DNA from 2 places in the Devosia rhizosphaerae genome. Region 1 is predicted to be linked to the other one. Evidence: predicted binding sites of a transcription regulator. Region 1 holds the regulator's gene; the other holds the start of a gene.

The links. Region 1 encodes PhoB, which activates phosphate uptake and scavenging genes when phosphate is short. Its sites were predicted from a motif close to TGTCATNNANCTGTCAT; they were not measured.
Region 2: QOV41_RS01255 (DUF2794 domain-containing protein) is a predicted target of PhoB. The motif match lies at 1,769-1,785, and genes of this name have one in related genera.

Annotation. Positions count from the first base shown of each region.
Region 1 is NZ_CP126539.1:1,274,364-1,282,055, reverse strand. Features, by position in the region: gene QOV41_RS06225 (PstS family phosphate ABC transporter substrate-binding protein) at 1-460, shown strand, start outside; gene pstC (phosphate ABC transporter permease subunit PstC) at 569-1,945, shown strand; gene pstA (phosphate ABC transporter permease PstA) at 1,948-3,309, shown strand; gene pstB (phosphate ABC transporter ATP-binding protein PstB) at 3,358-4,164, shown strand; gene phoU (phosphate signaling complex protein PhoU) at 4,190-4,900, shown strand; gene phoB (phosphate regulon transcriptional regulator PhoB) at 4,904-5,605, shown strand; gene QOV41_RS06195 (MFS transporter) at 5,602-7,227, opposite strand; gene QOV41_RS06190 (aldehyde dehydrogenase family protein) at 7,340-7,692, opposite strand, start outside.
Region 2 is NZ_CP126539.1:252,195-259,886, forward strand. Features, by position in the region: gene acnA (aconitate hydratase AcnA) at 1-604, shown strand, start outside; gene QOV41_RS01250 (DUF1223 domain-containing protein) at 766-1,506, shown strand; gene QOV41_RS01255 (DUF2794 domain-containing protein) at 1,805-2,194, shown strand; gene QOV41_RS01260 (GNAT family N-acetyltransferase) at 2,198-2,695, opposite strand; gene QOV41_RS01265 (Bax inhibitor-1/YccA family protein) at 2,783-3,517, opposite strand; gene thpR (RNA 2',3'-cyclic phosphodiesterase) at 3,716-4,255, shown strand; gene QOV41_RS01275 (invasion associated locus B family protein) at 4,459-4,980, shown strand; gene QOV41_RS01280 (invasion associated locus B family protein) at 5,079-5,582, shown strand; gene rlmN (dual-specificity RNA methyltransferase RlmN) at 5,724-6,932, shown strand; gene QOV41_RS01290 (restriction endonuclease) at 6,962-7,309, shown strand; gene QOV41_RS01295 (GNAT family N-acetyltransferase) at 7,306-7,692, shown strand, end outside.

The DNA.
Region 1 (7,692 bases):
CGGTTGCGAGGCCGCTGGCCTGCCCGAAATGGACGAAGATGCCATGGAAGCCGCTTGCCTGACCCCGCGTCAGGACGTGGTTGTCGAGATCGCTGGCGACTACACTGAGACTCTCGCTCGCCTGCAGTCGAACCCAGAAGCCATTGGTGTGTTCGGCCTGTCCTTCTACGACCAGAACCGCGACACTCTCAAGGTTGCCACGGTTGACGGTGTTGAGCCGACCCTAGAGACCATTGCTTCGGGTGATTACCCGATCTCCCGTCCGCTGCAGTTCTACGTCAAGGGCGCGCATATCGGCGTGATCCCCGGCATTGAAGACTACGTAGCCTTCTTCCTGTCCGAGCAGATGGCTGGTGCCGGCGGTGCTCTGGAAAGCGCTGGCCTGGTTCCTGCTTCCAGCGAGTTCCTGACTGAGCAGCTCGACGCCTTCAACAACGGCACGCAGTACCAGCCTGAGTAATCCGGCGCCCTACGAACATAGAGGATCCCGGCACTGCCGGGGTCCTTTCCTTTCGAATTAGTCAGGGGCCGGTCAGATGACCTCGGCTCTCCAGGAGACCAGGACGCCGTGAACGCTCTCGTAGTCGCCGCACTTCTTCTGGTCCTTCTGACAGTTTCCTATCAGGTCGGCTGGTCGCGTAGCCGCAAGCTCGCCAGCGGCAAGGGCGACCGCCTCCACTCCCGCCCAATCTATCACGGCGTCCTAGCCGCTCTGTTTGCGCTACTTCCCGCTATTCTCCTCCTGAGTTTGTGGGCGCTTTTCAGCGACTACGTCTCAAGTGGATTTATTCTGGCGCAACTGCCACTCGAAACCGCGCAATTAACCGAGGTCCAGGTGCAAGCTGCGGTCAATCGCGTGCACGCTCTCGCCAACGGATTCGGCGTGGTCGGAACTCCGTCCCCCGAGGAAATGGGAGCGGCCAGGGCATACGAGTCATTCCAACTGGTCACCTCTTTGGTTGTTGTTGCTGCCGCGGCGGCCCTGGGTGCAGCGGGTCTTTTCCTGGCGCAGCGCCGCATCGGGCTCCGCCTGCGTGCGCGCACCGAGGTGGAACTGGCAATCCGCATTGCACTGATCCTCTGCTCGACCGTCGCTATCCTGACCACAATAGGTATCGTTCTGTCGCTGCTCGCTGATGCGTTCCGGTTCTTTACCTTCATCGCCCCCCAAAATTTCTTCTTCGGAACGGTCTGGAACCCGCGCTTTCAGAGCACTGGCTCTGGCTCCGCCGGCGAATATGGCCTCCTGCCGCTCCTTTGGGGCACGGTGATGATCAGCATCATCGCCATGCTGGTGGCTGTTCCAATTGGCCTTATGTCGGCGATCTATCTCTCGCAATACGCGGACAAGCGCGTGCGCAGCGTGGTTAAGCCGGTTATTGAGGTGCTGGCAGGTATTCCCACCATCGTCTACGGCTTCTTCGCGCTGGTTTCGGTCGGCCCCTTTCTTGCCGCTGCTGGCGATGTAATCGGTCTCGACATCCGCGCCACGAGCGCCCTGACTGCTGGCATTGTCATGGGCATCATGATCATCCCGTTCATTTCTTCGCTCAGCGATGACATCATCGCCCAGGTGCCCCGCGCGATGCGCGATGGTTCCTTGGGCCTGGGCGCCACCAAGTCCGAAACCATACGCAAGGTGCTGCTGCCCGCCGCCCTTCCCGGCGTCGTCGGCGCGATCCTGCTCGCGGTGAGCCGCGCCATCGGAGAAACCATGATTGTGGTGCTGGCGGCCGGCAACAGCCCAGTCCTGCGCTTCAATCCTGCTGAGCCGACCTCAACTGTGACCGTGAGCATCGTCAATCAGCTGACGGGCGACGCAGCCTTCACCAGCCCCCAGACGCTGGTTGCTTTTGCACTCGGGCTAACTTTGTTTGTCATGACTTTGCTGCTCAATATCATGGCCCTCTACATCGTCCGTAAATTCAGGGAGCAATACGAATAGCCATGACTGACGCATTGCTTTCCACCAATGATACCAGCAAGGCCCGGCGCGAGCGTGTGCGCAAGAGCCTGGGAAGGCGCCATCGCAGCGAGACGATCTTTCGCTGGGCCGGCATTCTCTCCATTGTCGCCGCACTGGGCTTCGTGGCGATCCTGTTCGGGATGATCCTGTCCAAAGGGCTTCCCTCGTTCTGGCAGTCCACTCTTCATGTCGAAGCCTATTTTGACCCCGAACTGATCGAAGGTGGGCCTCAGCCGCAGCCGCAGGACAGCGCGTCCCCTGCTGAGTACCAGCAAGCGATGGCTCAGTGGCAACGTAACGTTACCCTGTCGAACTGGAACGCCATCGTCGAGCGAGCCGTACGAACCAGCGCGCCCGATGCCGATATCGAGACCCGCGATCTACTTGAACTCGTGACGACGGCTGCTCGCTTCCAGTTGCGCGACATGTATTTTGCCAATCCTGACGTGTTGGGACAGACTCTGCCGGTCTCGATCTTGGCTTCTGCCAATACAGATAACTGGCTCAAAGGGACTATCAACCGCGAATTAGCCGATGCACGTCAGCAGCTTTCTGCCGAGACAAGGCAGCTCGCTGATCGCTTTGTGGCCGAAGGCATCATCACCTTCGACTTCGCCTGGCATATCTTCACCAATGTTGACAGCCGTTCCGCCCCCGCCACTGCAGGTCTGGCCGGTGCCTTCATGGGCTCGCTTTACATGATGATCGTGGTGATTGTGCTGGCCGTGCCGATCGGCGTGGCGAGCGCGATCTACTTGGAGGAGTTTGCGCCCAAGAACCGCTGGACCGACCTCATCGAGATTAACATCAACAATCTTGCAGCAGTGCCTTCCATCGTCTTCGGCCTGCTCGGCGCAGCAGTGTTCATCAATTATCTTGGCTTGCCCCGCTCCGCACCGCTGGTTGGCGGCTTGGTGCTGACTTTGATGACCCTGCCCACCATCATCATCGCCACGCGATCTTCCCTGCGCGCCGTACCGCCCTCCTTGCGCCAGGCGGCACTTGGCCTGGGCGCCTCCAAGAACCAGACGGTCTTCCATCACGTTCTGCCACTAACGTTTCCGGGCATCCTGACCGCGACCATTATCGGCGTTGCACAGGCGCTGGGAGAAACGGCACCGCTGCTGCTGATCGGCATGAGCGCCTTTATCGCGAACATTCCAGCCACCCCCCTGGATTCGGCTACCGCGCTGCCCGTGCAGATCTATTTGTGGCAGGGCAACGAGAACCGAAACTTTTTCGAAGCGAGGACTTCCGCCGCCATCATCGTGCTTCTCGGGCTGATGCTGCTGCTCAATGCCATCGCTATTTTCCTCCGGACACGGCTGGAGCGTCGTGCCTGATCGGGCTAGGAGGTCTGACAAATGGACATGCTTACTGGTAGGCTCAAGATGACAAGCGACACCGAGGCAGGACGCGCGATCGTAGACCTTGCAAACGCGCCAACGCGCATCGAAGCGCGCGACGTGACGGTGCACTACGGCGACAAGCAGGCTCTGCACGGCATTTCGATCGACATTCCCGATCGGGCAGTTACCTCCTTCATCGGGCCGTCGGGCTGCGGCAAGTCAACCTTTCTGCGCTGCATCAACCGCATGAACGACACCATCGAGGGCGCCAAGGTTGGAGGCCAGATCAGGCTTGATGGCGAAGACATCTACGACACGGATCTCGATGTGGTGGAACTGCGCGCCCGTATCGGCATGGTGTTCCAGAAGCCGAACCCATTCCCCAAGTCGATTTACGAGAACGTAGCCTACGGTCCTAAGATCCACGGCATTGCGCGTTCCAAAGCCGATTTGGACGAGATCGTTGTCTCCTCACTCCGCAAGGCGGGTCTCTTCGAAGAGGTGAAGGACCGCCTATACGAGCCGGGTACAGGTCTGTCCGGCGGTCAGCAGCAGCGCCTCTGCATTGCGCGCGCGATCGCAGTTGGCCCTGAAGTAATCCTGATGGATGAACCCTGCTCGGCTCTCGACCCTATCGCAACCGCAATCATCGAGGAACTCATCGATGAACTGCGCGAGAACTTCACGATCGTGATCGTGACACACTCCATGCAGCAGGCCGCCCGCGTCTCGCAGAAGACCGCTTTCTTCCACTTGGGCAAGCTGATCGAAGAAGGCGTCACCGAAGAGATCTTCACCAACCCGGTGCACAAGCAAACACAAGACTACATCATGGGCCGGATCGGCTGACCGGGCGCATCGAGGAGGAAAACCAATGCCAAATACCGGCGCCGACCATATCGTTCAGTCCTATAGCGACGAACTCAATGCGCTCGCTCAAGCCATCGCCGAAATGGGCGGTGAAGTGGAAGTTTCCATCGAGAATGGCACCAAGGCCCTGCTCAAGCTTGATCGCGAGCTCGCCGATTTGACCATCATCGCCGATCAGCGCATCGACGACATGGAGCGCCGGATCGACGAAATGGCGGTTTCGATGATTGCTCGTCGTCAGCCGATGGCGAGCGATCTACGCGCCATCATTACCTCCATCCATGTCGCGGGGGACCTCGAGCGCATTGGTGACATGGCCAAGCAATTGGCCCGGCGCTCCCTGAAACTCGATGGGCTCAACCTGCAGCCAACTTTCTACAATGGCGTCCGCAACATGACGGCATTGGTAATGCGGCAGCTAAAGCAGGCGCTGGACGCCTATTCCAATCGGGACGCCGCCGCTGCCGTCGAGGTCTGCAACCGCGATGACGAGGTCGATGCGATGCACACCTCGTTGTTCCGTGAGCTGCTCACCTACATGATGGAAGATCCGCGCAACATCACCTCCTGCACGCATTTGCTGTTTTGCGCCAAGAGCCTGGAACGCATCGGCGACCACGCCACCAACATTGCGGAGCGCGCCTACTATCTGCAGACCGGCAAGCAGCTCGGGAGCAATGTCGAAGAGCTCGAGCGCAAGCAGATCAAGGTTTAAGCCATGTCGGCTACAATTCTCGTCGTCGAAGACGAAGGCGATATCGCCATTCTCTTGCGCTATAATCTTGAGGCCGAAGGCTTTCGGGTCCTGACTGCTGAAACCGGTGACGAGGCCCAGGTCCAGATCCAGCAAAAGCTGCCCGATCTGATCCTGCTTGACTGGATGCTGCCCGAGATCTCCGGCATCGAACTGTGCCGGCGCTTGCGGGCGCGCGACGAGACCGCGCGGGTGCCGATCATCATGCTGACCGCACGCGGCGAGGAAGAAGAACGGGTGCGGGGCCTTGCCACAGGTGCGGACGACTACGTCGTAAAGCCGTTTTCTGTTCCCGAACTGATGGCCCGAATCCATGCACTTCTGCGACGGGCGAACCCCAATCTGGTGACCGCTTCGCTCAAGGTCGGCGATCTCGAACTCGATCGCACCACCCACCGCGTCCGCCGCGGCAATCGCGACGTCCATCTTGGTCCCACCGAGTATCGACTACTCGAATATCTCATGCGCCATCCCGGCCGGGTCTATTCGCGCGAGCAATTGCTCGATGGTGTCTGGGGCAATGACGTCTATGTCGATGAGCGGACAGTGGATGTCCATATCGGTCGTCTCCGTCGTGCCATCAATCGCGGCCGCGAGATCGACCCGATCCGGACCGTTCGCGGCGCGGGCTACGCTTTCGACGAGCGCTTCGCCCAAGTGGCCTAGTGCTCGGGGCTCTCCCGGAGCGGCATGTCGTCGACCTGCGGCACGGTCTGCCGCTCGATCATGCGGTGGACATGGGGCGGTCCCTCGCCCCGGTGCAGCGCCCGCAAGCTCTGCAGGTTCTCGGCATCGGCCTTGGTACGCCGCAGATTGTGGCGCACATAGTCCACCCAGGTGGGCACGTGATAGCTCTCCACCCAGATCTCTGGGCGTTCGAGGTCCCGCAGCAGCGCCCATTGCCGCGCACCATCGCGGATGCGGATACGGCGGCGCTCACTCATTAGCCGGAGGAAAGCGGGAATGTCTTCCTGGACGATCTGATAGTCCACCATCACCATCACCGGCCCACTCCGCGGCCGCATCTCGAGCTTGAGCACCGGTTCGTTGAAGGCATTGAGCGGGCTGAGGTCGCGTGAGCTGAACTGCGGCAGCGGCAGCTTGAGACCCACCAGAGCACAGGCAAGGAGCGTCACCCCCGCCAAGGCGAGTGACCAGCTCGGTGCGGACAGATCGGCGACACTGCCCCAGAGCCAGCTGCCCAGTGCCATGCCGCCGAAAGTAGCCGTTTGGTAGAGCGATAGCGCCCGCCCCACAACCCAACGGGGCGTTGAGAGCTGAACGGAGACGTTGAACAGTGACAGCGCCAGCACCCAGCCCGCGCCCGCTGGCAAGAGAATGAGACAGCTCAGCACGATTTCGCGGCTGAAGCCCAGGCCGACACAGGAGACCGCGAACACCACGCAGGCAATGCGCACGATGATCTCATTGCTGTAGCGCTCGCGCACCCTTCCGTTGAGGAAGGCGCCTCCGATGGCACCAACGCCAAAGCACCCCAACAACGCGCCATAGCCCAGGGCGCCGCCGCCGAGATATTCGCTTGCCACCGAAGGCAGGAGCGCCAGCACCGCGATAGCGGCAAGGCCGAACAGGAAACCACGCAGCATAACTGTCATCAGATTGGGCGAGAGCGAGGCATAGCGCACCCCGGCCCACATGGCGCTGCCGAACCTCTCCCGCGGCAACTTGTTGGCGATCGCTTGCGGCTGCCACCGGAACAGCGCGGCGATCAGCGGGAGGTAGGAAACCGCATTGACCGCGAAGGCCGCAGCCGCGCCGGCAAAGGCAACGATGATGCCGCCAACTGCTGGCCCCACGCTGCGCATCATGTTGAAGCCCATGGCGTTGAGCGTCACCGCGCCGGGCAGGTCGTCGCGCGGCACGATATCGCCCATGGAAGCCTGCCAAGACGGGTTGAACAACGCTGTGCCGCAGCCAATCAGAAAGGTGAACCCTAGCAAGAGCCAGGGGGTCATCAGCCCAAGGAAACCCAGCACCGCCAGCACCACGGAAATGATCGCCATTGCCGATTGGGCAATGATCATCACTATGCGCCGGTCGAAATTGTCGGCCAGCGCGCCCGCTGCGATGGAGAACACCATGATGGGCAGGGTGGTCGAGGCCTGCACCAGGGCGACCATATTGTGGGAGTCCGTGAGGGTGGTCATCATCCACCCGGCGCCGACCGCCTGCACAAGACCGCCGAGATTGGACGCTAAGGTGGCGATCCAGAGCAGGCGAAAGGTCTCGTGCCGGAAAGGGGCCAGCACAGACACTCGCTCGGGCATTCGTGAACCTCAGTCGTCTGCCCGCAATCGCGCGGGCGAATGGCACCAATCTGCTCTCGGCAGGGCGCCAATGCAACTGCGCCGGCACGAGGCCGGCGCAGTCTTTTTCGTCTTAGCCAGCCGCGGTGTAGGCCGTCTTGACCTGAGTGTAGAACTCGGCGGCGTACTTGCCCTGCTCGCGCGGACCATAGCTCGAGCCTTTGCGGCCCCCGAACGGCACGTGAAAGTCCACGCCAGCGGTTGGCACGTTGACCATCACCATGCCTGCCTCGGCATTGCGCTTGAAGTGCGTGGCGTATTTAAGCGAGGTGGTCACGATGCCAGCGGATAGACCGAACTCGGTGTCGTTTGCGGTGGCGAGTGCCTCTTCATAATCCTTGACCCGAATGACGCTAGCGACCGGCCCGAAGATCTCTTCGCGGCTGATGCGCATATTGTTGGTCGCCTCGACAAACAGCGTCGGCT
Region 2 (7,692 bases), 1.0 Mb from region 1:
GTATCTGCAGGAGCACCAGGTCGCGCCTAGGGATTTCAACTCCTATGGCGCGCGTCGCGGCAACCATGAAGTGATGATGCGTGGCACCTTTGCCAATATCCGCATCAAGAACCAGATGTTGCCGGGCGTCGAAGGCGGCTTCACCAAAGGTCCCGATGGCAGCCAAATGCCGATCTATGACGCAGCCATGGCGTACCAGGGCCAGGGCACGCCGCTGGTCGTCTTTGCCGGCAAGGAATATGGAACGGGCTCCTCGCGCGACTGGGCGGCCAAGGGCACCAACCTGCTTGGCGTAAAGGCCGTGATTGCCCAGAGCTTTGAGCGTATCCACCGCTCGAACCTGGTGGGCATGGGCGTGATCCCGCTGCAGTTCAAGGACGGCGAGAGCTGGCAGTCGCTGGGCCTCGATGGCTCCGAGACGGTGGACATCATCGGGGTCGAGACAATCACCCCGCGCGCCAAGGTGAACGTCCAGATCACCAAGGCCGATGGCAGCGTGCTGAACGTCGAAACGCTGTGCCGCATTGATACGGCCAACGAGCTCGACTACTTCAAGAACGGTGGCATTCTGCACTACGTGCTGCGCAGTCTCGTCGCGGCATAAGGGCACCTCGCTCGATCAAGCTTAGAATGGCGGCCCATGAGGGCTGCCATTTTTGTTTGTGCGGTGCTGTGTGACCGAACGTACACCCGTGGCAGCGGATTCACTGTCTCACCCCTTTTTGACTAGCGGGGGCCCTCGCGGCGGGCTTACAACTTCGGTCCATGACCCTTCGTCCCCTTCTTGCCGCCTCGCTCGGCCTTGTTGCGCTTGCCCTATCGTCCTCTTTTGCCGGGGCCGAGCACTATCGCATCCGGCCCAAGGCGGTGGTTGAGCTGTTTACCAGCCAGGGCTGCGCCCAGTGCCCCCCCGCTGACGCCCTGCTCACGAGCCTCGCCGAGAGCGGGGATGTCGTGGCGCTCGCCTACCATGTCGACTATTGGGACTATGTGGGTTGGGAAGACACTTTCGGCGACGGCATGTTCTCGGACCGGCAGCGTGCTTACGCAGAAAGCTGGGGCTCCTCGCGCATCTATACTCCGCAGATGGTGGTCAATGGCGCCAAGGGCGTTGTAGGCTCAAAGCGTCATGAAGTGCATGGCGCCTTGAGCGGGGTGAGCCTGCCCCTTTCGGTGGAGCTCGAGCGCGACGGCGACATGCTCAAGGTCAGTGTGCCGGCCGATCCGCAGCTGGGTGACGCAGTGGTGTGGCTGGTTACCTATCGCGACCGTGCCGAAGTGATGATCGACAAGGGCGAGAATGCCGGCAAGACCATGGCCTATACCCAGGTCGTGACCGGGCGACAGGCGCTGGGCATGTGGGAAGCCGAAACCGGTGCGGATCTCAAGCTGCCGCTCCACGAGGTGATGGCCGACGAGGCCACGGGGATTGCCGTACTCGTGCAGCAAGAACGCGAAGGTTTGCCCGGACCTATTTTGGGAGCCGCCGCCTACGAGCAGCATTGATCGCAACCATGCAAAGAAAGCCCGCCCTTGGGGGCAAGGGCGGGACGGTCTGACTGACTGGTCAACTTAGAAAAGGGCGGCTGGTGTCCAAACGTTTCGGTTGGGGGCTCGGTCTGCCTGGGCACCAGCCACTGGAGGCAACGATCACAAGATCGTGGGCTAATCGGGCGGGCTGAGGGACAAAGTATGACCGAATTGGGGTATTTCGTTACCTGAGCGTTAAGCGTGCGACCGCTTGCATCGGGGACTGAAAGCCGCAACTATGACACTACGTTGACATCGGAGGGCCACCCCAAAGGTGCAGGGCCGGACATCGAAAGACAACAAAGTTAGCCTTTCCCTGGTGCAGGGTGGGGAGGGATCGCCACCGACTGGTGGCGGCAAGCCGCTCGCCATCGTGCCCTTTGATCGCAAGGAACTGGCGACGATCCTCTCGGTCTATGGCCGCAAGGTGGGGCAGGGCGAATGGCGCGACTACGCCATGGATTTCCTTAAGGACCGTGCGCTCTTTTCAATCTATGCGCGCGTTTCTGAGCGGCCGCTCTTTATCATCGAAAAGGCGCCTCGCCTGCGCAACCGGCAGGGGCAGTATTCGGTGACCAATCAGCAGGGCCGTATCCTCAAGCGCGGGCATGACCTCGCGCAGGTGCTGCGAGTGCTTGATCCGCAGCTTGCAGTGGTGAGCTAGCGCCTAGAGCGCCAGCTGCATGTGGACGATGTCCAGCCAGCGGTCGAATTTGAGACCGAGCTTCTCGTGCCGCCCGATGTGGCGGAAACCGAGTTTTTCGTGCAGGGCAATGGAGCGGTCCTGCTCCCCGGTGATGACGGCGATCATCTGCTTGAAGCCGAAGGTGCGGGACTGGACGATGAGCTCGGTCAGGAGCGTTCGGCCCAGGCCGGAGCCAATGGCATCCTCGCGCAAATAGATCGAATCCTCGCAGGTAAAGCGATAGGCGGGCCGGGGCCGGTAAGTCGAGGCATAGGCGTAGCCGATGACCTCACCCCCGCGCTCGGCGATGATTACTGGATGCCCCGCATCAAGCATGTGGCCGAACTTTTCGGCGAGATAGGTATGGCCAGGTGCCTCAAGGTCGAAGGTGGCCGTCGATGTCTCGACATAGTGCCGGTAGATGGCGGTGATCGCGGGGATATCACCCCAGGAAAAGGGGCGCAGGACGAGGTCGGACACTTGAGGGCGCAACTCGACAAAAGAAAAGGACCGCAGCCTTTCTAAGCTGCGGTCCCGATATTCGTCCAACCAAATTCTTGGTGCTGGTTACTCGCGAGTGCCGAACAGGCGGAGCAGCATCAGGAAGAGGTTGATGAAGTCGAGGTAGAGGCTCAGCGCGCCCATGATGGCGCCCTTGGCCAGCGTGTCGGCACCAAGCGTCTCGGAGTAGCCTTCCTTGATCTTCTGGGTGTCGTAGGCGGTGAGGCCCACAAAGATCAGCACGCCAACGGCAGAGATCGCAAATTCAAGCATCGAAGACTGCATGAAGATGTTGACCACCGAGGCGATGATCAGGCCGATCAGGCCCATGAACAGGAAGCTGCCCATGCCGGTGAGGTCACGCTTGGTGGTGTAGCCGTAAAGGCTCATGGCACCGAACGTAGCGGCCGTGATGAAGAACACCTTGGCGATCGAGGCGTCGGTGTAGACCATGAAGATGGAGGACAGCGACAGGCCCATGATGGCCGAGAACGCCCAGAAGGTGCCTTGCGCGGCAGTCACGGAAAGCTTGTTGATGCCAAAGCTCAGCACCATTACAAAAGCGAGTGGCGCCAGGGCCACAACCCACATCAGGGGCGTGGTGTAAAGCAGCGCACCCCAGGCGGTCAGCTCGCCATTGCTCACGGCGGCGGCATTGGAGAAGTAGGCGACGACACCCGTCACTACCAGTCCGATACCCATATAGTTGTAGACGCGCAGCATATAGCTGCGCAGGCCCTCGTCGATGGCCAAGGCCGAGCCGGCCCGCGCACCGAGGGTCTGACGGTCATATTCAGCCATTTAATCGGTTTCCTTTCCCAATATGAGAGCGGTCTCTAACCGCCGGTGGGCATTGCTTGCCACTTGCACAACAATATGGATGCCACGCCCTTGGTTTACAAGTGATCTCGGGGCGCTGCGACGAATGGACTGGCTGCGGCTTAAGGTTGTGTTACGGTCCGGGGCGAATCTGATGCTGACCTGCACGAGGAGGGCCCCATGCCCCGGCTCTTTACCGGCCTCGAAATCCCGACAGATGTGGGATTTGCGCTTTCTCTCAAGCGCGGTGGCCTCAGCGGCGCCCGCTGGATCGACCCCGAGAATTACCATATCACCCTGCGCTTCATCGGTGATGTCGACGGGCAGACCGCCGACGAGGTGGCCGATAGCCTCGATCGGCTCTCCAATTCGATGCGGTTCGAGGTGCGGCTCACCCATCTAGGGACATTTGGTGGCGATAAGCCGCGGGCGCTTTATGCGGGGGTGGATCCGAGCGAAGCTCTAACCCGGTTGCAAGCCGCCCAGGAGCGGGTGCTACAACGGGCGGGACTACCCGCCGAGGGGCGCAAATTCGTGCCGCATGTGACACTGGCGCGGCTGCGCGGAGCCGGCGCCGAAGAGGTGGCGCGCTTTATTGCCGATGCCGGGCGGTTCGAACCGCTGAGCTTTCCGGTGGGCCGGTTCGTGCTCTATTCCAGCAAGGACTCGGTGGGCGGTGGGCCCTATGTGGTCGAGCAGAGCTACCCCCTGGCCGCCTAAAGGTCACTCAAGTGTTAGCGCATTGGTAACGCTGAGCGTAGCTTGAAGCGCTGGGCGCCAAATTGCCGCCGCCTTTGCCTCGCATTTGAAGTGAATTGGTCCGGTGCAGGGCGGCGCTTGACTTCTTGGTAACCATGTTGGGGCAGAGTCGCGCGGGCAGCTCTTCCGAGCATGGACCACATAGACGAGAGGAAGAATTGGCGATGACGAAGAAAACCGGTGGCCTTATCCTTGGGCTCGCGGTCGGCGCGGTCATGGCTCTCGCTCCTGCCGCCCAGGCGCAGCAGGCGACCGAGCTCGGCACTTTCAGTGCCTGGACCGCCTGGCAGGCGACCGATGCCTCGGGCACGATCTGCTATGTCTCTGGCACGCCGCAATCGAGCGAGCCGGCCGGGGCCAATCGCGATCCGATCCATTTCATGATCATCCACCGCAAGGGGATGGGCACCAAGAACGAAGTCCAGACCATTATTGGCTATCCCTTCAACACCACCGACGCCAAGGCCAGTGCGACGATCGACGGGCGCAGCTACCCCATGGTGACCGAGGGTTCGGCCGCCTGGCTCGCCTCGACAGGTGATGAAGCCGGCTTCGTGCAGGCCTTCAAGGCTGGCAGCCAGCTGGTGGTGCGCGGCACCTCGCAGCGTGGAACCAATACAGTGGACACCTATTCCCTGTCGGGTGCCACGGCGGCGGTGAACGCGATCGACGGCGCCTGCGCCTGATCACCCTTTCGGGTTGCCCCCTAGGGGCGATCCGCCATAATCGGGCGGCGGGCCGCGAGGCCCACGCCCTTTTTGTTGTTTGTCCAGAGAGGCCCTTCATGACCAAGCCCGTCCTTGCGCTTGCCTTGCTCGCCACCCTAGTTCTGCCCGCCAGCGCCCAGGCGCAGCAGGTACGGCTCTTGGGAGAGCATCGCGCCTGGTCGAGCTATGCGGCAAATGATGCGGCGGGCGAAGTGTGCTTTGCGATGGCCGAACCCGAAAGCGTCGAGCCGACGCCGGACGACTACAGCCAGGCCTATGCCTATGTGACCAACCGGCCGGCCGAGACTGTCAGCAACGAATTCAACCTCGTGGCTGGCTTTGCTTTCCAGCCCGATAGCCAGGCCACCGTGACGGTGGACGGCCAGACCTTTAATCTCTTCACCCAGAACGACGCGGCCTGGCTCGACGATGCCAGCCAGTCTGGAGCGCTGGCCAGCGCCATCCGCGCCGGATCTTCCATGGTGATCGAGGGCACGACAGCCGCCGGCATCAAGGTGACGCAGACCTATTCGCTCTCGGGCGCCACCGCTGCGCAGCAATCGATCGACGCGGAGTGTTGAGTCGTTCCGCTCGCGCAGACGTGACAGAGAAGGGCGAATAGCAGGCCTGCATCCGGCAAACGGACCCATGACTTTGCGCAAAGGGCACCCATATGGTATGGGCTTCGCCACTTCCCGCATTTCCGGACTCTTGCCACGCCCATGAGCATTGCGCTGAACCTCGACCATTCGACTGCCGTGCGCCCTGCCGCCGCCAGCCGGCCGTCGCTGATCGGTCTTTCCAAGCCGCAGCTCGCTGCCTCGTTGTTGGACGCGGGAATTGCGACGGAAAAGGAAAGCCGCATGCGGGCGAGTCAGCTGTGGAACTGGCTCTATGTGAACGGCGTCACCGATTTCGAGCGGATGACCAATGTGGCCAAGCCGGTGCGCCAGAAGCTCGCCGACGCGTTTATTCTCGACCGGCCCGAAATCGTCTCCGAGCAGGTTTCGAGCGATGGGACCCGCAAATGGCTGTTCCGCTTCCGCGACCCGGCCAATCCGAACTATCCGCCCGTCGAGGTGGAAACCGTCTATATCCCCGAGGCGGATCGTGGCACGCTCTGCGTGTCGAGTCAGGTCGGCTGTACGCTCACCTGCTCGTTCTGCCATACCGGCACGCAAAAGCTGGTGCGCAATCTCACTGCCGGCGAGATCCTGGGCCAGGTGCTGATGGCACGCGAGCGCCTGGGCGACTTTCCCGGCGGCCAGCGTCCGGATGACGGCGGACTCGTGCCCGGCGGCGAGAGCCGCGCCATCACCAATATCGTGATGATGGGCATGGGCGAGCCGCTCTACAATTACGAGAACGTCAAGCAGGCCCTGCTGATCGCTTCGGCCGGTGATGGCATGAGCCTGTCCAGGCGCCGCATCACGCTTTCGACCTCCGGTGTCGTGCCCTTTATCGAGCCGACCGGGCGCGAGATCGACGTGATGCTCGCCATTTCGCTCCATGCCACCAATAATGATCTGCGCGACGTGCTGGTGCCGATCAACAAGAAGTGGCCTTTGGAAGAGCTGCTCGAGGCCTGCCGGAACTATCCCGGCCTCTCCAATGCCCGCCGCATCACCTTCGAATATGTGATGCTCGACGGGATCAATGACAGCGACGCCGAGGCACGCGAACTGGTGCGGCTCTTGGCGGGCATTCCCGCCAAGATCAACCTCATTCCGTTCAACCCCTGGCCGGGCTCGAACTATGGCACCTCGCCCTCCTCGCGGATCGAGCGCTTTGCCGACATCGTCAATCGCGCGGGCTATGCCAGCCCTGTTCGCACGCCACGCGGCCGCGATATCTTCGCCGCCTGCGGGCAGCTCAAGAGCGAGAGCGAACGGCTGAGCAAGAAAGACCGCGAGGCGCTGGCGGTGCTGTGAGCCCGTCGGCGCGACGCGTCGAAGCGGCCCTGGCCGCAGTGGAAGCTGCAGCCGCGCGGCGCCACCCCGATATCTGCCCGCTCTGCGAGCGACCCATTCCGCCCGAGGCGAAATCAAGCCGGCATCATCTAACGCCCCGGCTCAAGGGCGGCACGCATAAGGGTACGGTGCGCCTCCATCAGGTCTGCCACAGCGCCATCCACGCCCGGTTCTCGGAAGCCGAGATCGCCACCCGGCTGGCAGATGTGGAAAGCCTGCGCAGCGATCCGGAGATGGCGGCCTTTATCACCTGGATCCGCGACAAGCCGCCGACCTTCCATGCGCCCACCCGCATGACGCGCGAGCGGCGGCAAACCAAGCGGGAGCGCAACCGGTGAGCATCACCGTCCGGCGCATGGCCCCTGACGATTCGGCGGCCTTCGCCAGAATTGCCGGTGGGGTGTTCGACCAGCCCATCGACCCGGTCCGCCTCCGCGACTATCTCGCCACGCCAGGGCATCTACTGGTGCTGGCCTTTGACGGTGACCTGATCGTGGGACAGTGCGCTGGGGTGCTGCACCGGCATCCCGACAAGGTGACAGAGCTCTATGTCGATGAGGTGGGAACAGGTGATAACTATCTGCGGCGCGGCGTCGCTTCCTTGATGCTGGGAGAGCTCTTTGCATGGGGGAGGGAGCTGGGCTGCGCGGAGGCGTGGCTGGGCACCGAGCTCGACAATGAGGCGGCCAACGGCTTTTATCGCCGCTGGGGCGGCGCCGAA